Actinomadura rubteroloni: one gene and its partner. The protein of the gene in region 1 binds, or shares a complex with, the protein of each later gene. Links are inferred from orthologs where the notes say so. Each region holds a gene or a part of one and is shown in the gene's direction. Other genes may lie near its edges.

The links. Proteins that work in one complex are often made in the same cells at the same time.
Region 2: the proteins of secY (region 1) and secA are in contact, whole or in part, in a crystal structure (PDB 3DIN), measured with the Thermotoga maritima proteins. The link is inferred for Actinomadura rubteroloni from one-to-one orthologs. Residues at the interface, in WP_004081795.1 of Thermotoga maritima: Glu108, Gly109, Glu110, Glu111, Ala236, Glu237, Arg238, Arg239, Ile240, Thr241, Ile242, Gln243, Tyr244, Ala245, Arg246, Arg247, Val248, Thr249, Gly250, Arg251, Arg252, Val253, Tyr254, Gly256, Ala257, Ser258, Thr259, Tyr260, Leu261, Pro262; in WP_004082002.1 of Thermotoga maritima: Glu261, Ala262, Arg263, Lys300, Ala301, Arg302, Thr303, Ile304, Ile305, Leu323, Tyr324, Asp325, Pro326, Val329, Ser330, Tyr333, Ile336, Lys340, Phe345, Val349, Glu363, Phe364, Tyr374, Ser375, Gly376, Gly377, Glu393, Ile395, Thr482, Ser483.

The regions. Positions count from the first base shown.
Region 1 is NZ_MTBP01000002.1:1,894,535-1,897,636, reverse strand. What follows is about bases 19-3,016. They hold secY (preprotein translocase subunit SecY), read left to right. Parts: upstream 19-868; coding sequence 869-2,164; downstream 2,165-3,016. Other genes in these bases: map (type I methionyl aminopeptidase), read left to right, coding at 2,880-3,016; BTM25_RS20135 (adenylate kinase), read left to right, coding at 2,165-2,815; rplO (50S ribosomal protein L15), read left to right, coding at 203-667; rpmD (50S ribosomal protein L30), read left to right, coding at 19-201; rpsE (30S ribosomal protein S5), read left to right, coding at 19-19. Outside these bases: more of rpsE, read left to right, coding at 1-18; more of map, read left to right, coding at 3,017-3,102. UniProt on the Escherichia coli protein: The central subunit of the protein translocation channel SecYEG. Consists of two halves formed by TMs 1-5 and 6-10.
Region 2 is NZ_MTBP01000001.1:1,580,919-1,584,431, forward strand. The notes cover bases 1-3,409. They hold secA (preprotein translocase subunit SecA), read left to right. Parts: upstream 1-362; coding sequence 363-3,209; downstream 3,210-3,409. Other genes in these bases: BTM25_RS07035 (hypothetical protein), read right to left, coding at 1-176; BTM25_RS07045 (Rv3235 family protein), read right to left, coding at 3,259-3,409. Also shown: more of BTM25_RS07045, read right to left, coding at 3,410-3,513. UniProt on the Escherichia coli protein: Required for protein export, interacts with the SecYEG preprotein conducting channel.

The DNA.
Region 1 (3,102 bases):
GGCGGAGGTCGCGGGCTGATGGCGAAGCTGAAGATCACGCAGACCAAGTCCGTGATCAGTGAGAAGCAGAACCAGCGTGACACGCTGCGCACCCTCGGCCTGAAGAAGATCGGGCAGAGCGTGGTCCGCGAGGACCGTCCCGAGGTGCTCGGCATGATCCGGACGGTGAACCACCTGGTCGCCGTCGAGGAGGTCGACTGACATGGCGAACGACGCCACCGAAGGCGGCCCGCTGAAGGTGCACCACCTTCGTCCGGCCCCCGGCGCCAACCGCGCGAAGACCCGCAAGGGCCGCGGCGAGGCGTCCAAGGGCAAGACCTCGGGTCGCGGCACCAAGGGCACCAAGGCGCGCAGCACCGTCCCCGTCGGGTTCGAGGGCGGCCAGATGCCGCTGATCCGCCGGGTTCCGAAGCTCAAGGGCTTCAAGAACCCGAACCGGGTCGAGTTCCAGGTCGTGAACCTGGACAAGCTCGCCGAGCTGTACCCGCAGGGCGGCGAGGTCACGGCGGAGGACCTGGCGGCGAAGGGCGCGGTGCGCCGGAACCGTCCGGTCAAGATCCTCGGCACCGGTGAGATCTCGGTCGCCGTGCAGGTGAAGGTGCACGCCTTCTCCGGCTCGGCCAAGGAGAAGATCACCGCCGCCGGAGGATCCGCCGACGAGCTGTAAGAAATCGCTCACGTGAGGCCAGGGCCGTGCTCACCGTGTGCCAGGGACCACCGGGTCCGTGCGCGCGGGGGTGCGGCCCTGGTCACACTCGCTGCTAGAGTCGCAGCGGCGGGGGCGGCCCTCCGTCGTCTCCCCGACGTCCACTTGATCTGAAACCGGCCCCACGGCTGTCATGGATTCGTCAGTCGCGCAGGAGGAATGGTGCTGACCGCGTTCGCTCGGGCTTTCCGTACGCCTGACCTGCGTAAGAAAATCTTGTTCACGCTCGCGATGATCGTCGTGTACCGGATCGGCGCGATGCTCCCTGCTCCGGGCGTGAACACCAAGGTGCTGGCGGACACCGCCGACGCGGCCAAGTCGCAGAGCCAGCTCTACGGCCTTGTCGACCTGTTCAGCGGCGGCGCGCTGCTCAAGCTGTCGATCTTCGCTCTCGGTATCTACCCGTACATCACCGCGAGCATCATCCTGCAGCTCCTGACGGTCGTGATTCCGCGCCTGGAGGCCCTCAAGAAGGAGGGCCAGGCCGGGACGACGAAGATCACCCAGTACACGCGGTACCTGACGGTCGGGCTGGCGATCCTGCAGTCGACGGGCATCGTCGCGATGGCGAGCACCGGGCAGCTCTTCCAGGGCATCTCCGGCGCCGACAGCGTCCTCTACAAGACGGACGTCTTCACGATCATCACGATCGTGGTCTGCATGACGGCCGGCACCGCGGTGATCATGTGGCTCGGCGAGCTGGTGACCGACCGCGGCGTCGGCAACGGCATGTCGATCCTGATCTTCACGCAGGTCGTCGCGGTGTTCCCGCAGCAGTTCTGGAGCATCTACCAGCAGAAGGGCGGCTTCGTCTTCGCGATGGTCGTGATCGTCGGTCTGGCGATCATGACGGGCGTCGTGTTCGTGGAGCAGGCGCAGCGGCGCATTCCCGTCCAGTACGCCAAGCGGATGGTCGGGCGGCGGATGTACGGCGGGACGTCCACCTACATCCCGCTGAAGGTCAACCAGGCGGGCATCATCCCCGTGATCTTCGCCTCCTCGCTGCTCTACCTGCCGCTGCTGGCGACCCAGCTCTGGCCGAACACCAAGTGGCTCCAGGACCTCAAGCCGTACCTGGACCAGGGGAATCCCTGGCACATGGCCGTGTTCTTCGTCTTCATCATCTTCTTCACGTACTTCTATGTGGCCATCACGTTCAACCCCACTGAAGTCGCCGACAACATGAAGAAGTATGGTGGGTTCATCCCAGGCATCCGTCCGGGCCGGCCGACCGCCGAGTACCTCGACTATGTGCTGACCCGGATCACCACACCCGGTGCGCTGTACCTGGGGCTCGTCGCACTGATTCCGATGGTCGCGTTCGCACTGTTGAAGGCGACCCAGGACTTCCCCTTCGGCGGGACGAGCATTCTCATCATCGTCGGCGTCGGACTGGATACCGTGAAGCAGATCGAATCTCAGCTCCAGCAGCGCAACTACGAGGGCTTCCTCCGGTAGATGCGCATCGTTCTGGTGGGCCCCCCGGGTGCGGGCAAGGGGACACAGGCCCAGTTCATCGCAGGTCATCTGTCGGTCCCGAAGATCTCGACGGGTGACATCTTCCGCGCGAACGTGAGCGAGGGCACCGACCTCGGCCGCCGGGCCAAGGAGTACATGGACCGCGGCGACCTCGTCCCCGACGAGGTGACGATCGCGATGGTCCGGGACCGGCTCGGCGAGCCCGACGCGCGGAACGGCTTCCTGCTGGACGGCTTCCCCCGGAACGTCCCGCAGGCCGAGACGCTGAAGAAGATGCTCGCCGAGTGGGACGTCCGGCTGGACGTCGTCCTCGAACTGGTGGTGGACGAGGACGAGGTCGTCCGGCGGCTGTCGGGCCGGCGCACCTGCGTGTCCTGCCAGAAGATCTGGCACGTCGACTTCGACGACAAGCGCGACGACGTCTGCGACGACTGCGGCGGGCACCTGTTCCAGCGCGAGGACGACAAGGAAGAGGTCGTCCGGCACCGGCTGGAGGTCTACCAGCGCGAGACGGCTCCGCTGGTGCAGTTCTACGGCGGCGAGGGGATCCTCGTCCGGATCGAGGCGACCGGCACGGTCGAGGAGGTCACCCGGCGCGCGCTGACCGCGCTGGAGTCCCCCGCGGCGTGAGACGGCACGCGGCCCGCCGGGGGTTCCCGGCGCGGCCCGCCGCCGGTCCAGGGGGAGGGGAATGATGTTCAAACGGCGCAGGCCGGCGATCCAGGTGAAGACCGCCGAGCAGGTCGAGCTGATGCGCGCGGCGGGGCTGCTCGTCGGGCGGACGCTGGAGGTGCTGCGGGCGGCGGTGAAGCCCGGCATCACCACGCTGGACCTCGACACGATCGCCGAGCAGCACATCCGCGACCACGGCGGCGTGCCGTCGTTCCTCGGGTACCACGGGTTCACCGGGACGATCT
Region 2 (3,513 bases), on another replicon or contig:
ACGAGCCCGGCGGCGGCGATCCCGACGGCCACGATGCCGAGCCCGACGTAGAAGCCGACCCAGAACGGGCCTTGGCACAGGGAGACTCCCCCGGTGACGAAGCCCGCGAAGATGATCGTGACCGCGACCCAGGAACTGGCCCGGCCGGCGTGCGAGCCGGGAGAATCTTCGGACATGGTGCCCCCCTCATCAGGTGCCTCAATACAGCTAACCGCACACCGCCGGGGTCGAACGGCGCCCGGGGTGGATTGCGTCGCAGGGTGACCTAGACCATTCTGGGTCTCGCCTACGATGGCAATCGTACGTGTGGTGTGCGCGCCGCCCTCAGGCGGTGACCCACGATCTGCAAGGAGCCTCCTAGAGTGCCGCCAGTCATCGACAAGATCCTTCGTGCGGGCGAAGGCAAAACCCTGCGCAAGCTCAAGAAGCTCGCGGATCAGGTCAACTCGATCGAGGAGGACTTCCTCGACATGAGCGACGCCGAGCTGCGTGAGCTGACCGACAAGTACCGGGAGCGCATCGCCGACGGCGAGTCCCTGGACGAGCTGCTCCCCGAGGCGTTCGCCACCGCACGCGAGGCCGCCAAGCGGGTGCTCGGCCAGCGGCACTACGACGTCCAGATCATGGGCGGCGCCGCGCTGCACCTCGGCAACATCGCGGAGATGAAGACCGGTGAGGGCAAGACCCTGACCTGCGTGCTCCCCGCGTACCTCAACGCCCTGTCGGGCGAGGGCGTGCACGTCGTGACGGTGAACGACTACCTGGCCAAGCGCGACGCGGAGTGGATGGGCCGCGTCCACCAGTTCCTCGGCCTGGAGGTCGGCGTCATCCTCCCGCAGATGACGCCGGACGAGCGCCGCGCCGCGTACGCCGCCGACATCACCTACGGCACGAACAACGAGTTCGGCTTCGACTACCTGCGCGACAACATGGCCTGGTCGCTGGAGGAGTGCGTCCAGCGCGGCCACAACTTCGCGATCGTGGACGAGGTGGACTCCATCCTGATCGACGAGGCCCGCACCCCGTTGATCATCTCGGGTCCCGCCGAGCAGAACTCCAAGTGGTACAGCGAGTTCGCCAAGATCGTCCCGCGGCTGAAGCGCGCCGAGCTGGTCAGCACGGCCGGTCAGGTGGACGAGTACGGTCCGGGCGACTACGAGGTGAACGAGAAGAAGCGCACGGTCGGCATCACCGAGTCCGGCGTCGAGAAGGTCGAGGACTGGCTCGGCATCGACAACCTGTACGACTCGGTGAACACGCCGCTGGTGAGCTTCCTGAACAATGCCCTGAAAGCCAAAGAACTCTACAAACGCGACAAGGACTACGTCGTCATGAACGGCGAAGTGCTCATCGTGGACGAGTTCACCGGCCGTATCCTCCACGGCCGCCGCTACAACGAGGGCATGCACCAGGCCATCGAGGCCAAGGAGGGGGTGACGATCAAGGACGAGAACCAGACGCTCGCCACGATCACCCTCCAGAACTACTTCCGCATGTACGACAAGCTCTCGGGCATGACCGGCACCGCCGACACCGAGGCCGCGGAGTTCAACAAGACCTACAAGATCGGCGTCGTCCCGATCCCGACGAACAAGCCGATGGTCCGCAAGGACGTCGCCGACGTCGTCTACAAGACCGAGCAGGCCAAGTTCGAGGCCGTCGTCGACGACATCGCCGAGCGGCACGAGAAGGGCCAGCCGGTCCTGGTCGGCACGACGTCGGTGGAGAAGTCCGAGCGGCTGTCGCGGATGCTGCGCCGGCGCGGCGTCCAGCACCAGGTGCTGAACGCCAAGCACCACGAGCAGGAGTCGGCGATCATCGCCGAGGCGGGCCGCAAGGGCGCCGTCACGGTCGCGACGAACATGGCGGGCCGCGGCACCGACATCATGCTCGGCGGCAACCCCGACTTCCGCGCCGACCTGGAGCTGCACCAGCGCGGCCTGTCGCCGCTGGAGACGCCCGACGAGTACGAGGCGGCGTGGCCGGAGGCGCTGGACAAGGCCAAGGAGGCCGTGAAGGGCGAGCACGAGGAGGTCGCCGAGGCGGGCGGTCTCTACGTCCTCGCGACCGAGCGGCACGAGTCGCGGCGCATCGACAACCAGCTCCGCGGCCGGTCCGGCCGCCAGGGCGACCCGGGCGAGTCGCGCTTCTACCTGTCCCTCGAGGACGACCTGATGCGCCTGTTCAACTCCGCGCGGGTCGAGGCGCTGATGACGCGGCTCAACATCCCCGACGACGAGCCGATCGAGTCCAAGCTCGTCAGCGGCGCGATCAAGTCCGCGCAGGGCCAGGTCGAGCAGCAGAACTTCGAGATGCGCAAGAACATCCTGAAGTACGACGAGGTCATGGACCGGCAGCGCAAGGTGATCTACGCCGAGCGCCGCAAGGTCCTGGAGGGCGCGGACCTCACCGAGCAGATCTCCAACATGATCGACGAGGTCGTCAACGGGTACGTCGCGGGCGCGACGGCCGAAGGCTTCGCCGAGGAGTGGGACCTGGAGAAGCTCTGGGGCGCGTTCCGCCAGCTCTACCCGATCGGCGTGAAGATCGAGGACCTGGCCGAGGACGAGGACGACATCTCCGGCCTGGACGCCGAGACGCTCGCCGAGCGCCTCCGCGAGGACGCCCACTCGGCCTACGCCAAGCGCGAGGAGGAGCTGGGCTCGGAGGTCATGCGGGAGCTGGAGCGGCGGGTCATCCTGTCGGTCCTGGACCGCAAGTGGCGCGAGCACCTCTACGAGATGGACTACCTTCAGGAGGGCATCGGCCTGCGGGCGATGGCGCAGCGCGACCCGCTGGTGGAGTACCAGCGCGAGGGCTACGAGATGTTCAACGCCATGCTCGACGGCATCAAGGAGGAGTCGGTCGGCTACCTCTTCAACCTCGAGGTCGAGGTGGAGGAGCAGCCCGCTCCGGCGGTCGGCGCGAACCCGGTGGCGCTGACGGCGACCGCGGCGGACGCGGCCGAGGACGACGTCGAGGAGGCCGAGGACGAGGCTCCGGTCGTCCACGCCAAGGGCCTGGAGGACCGGCACCGTCCGAAGAAGCTGGAGTACAGCGCGCCGACCGTGGACGGCGAGGGCGGCGTGGAACTGCACAGCGAGGAGGAGTCGGACGAGTACGCCGGCGTCTCCCGCAACGACCCGTGCCCGTGCGGCTCGGGCAAGAAGTTCAAGCGCTGCCACGGCGACCCGCGCAACCGCGACTGAGCCGTACGCCGACGGCCTCCCGGGACGCCCCGGGAGGCCGTCGGCGTTCTCAGGCGGCGCGGGCGAGGCGGCGCGCGGGGACGGTCGTCTCCAACTGGACGCAGCGCCACCGCCCGCGCAGGAACTCAAGACGCAGGGCGAGCGCGCGGACGTCCGTCCCGAGGCGCAGGACGGCGCCCGCCTCGGCGGCGTGCGGGGACGGCCGCTGCACCCAGGACGTGAGCACCTGCGGCGGCGCGGCCCGTCCGGGCTGCGGGACGCGGGCGGCGAGCCCGGCGCGGATCTCGGGGAGCACGGCGCGCGC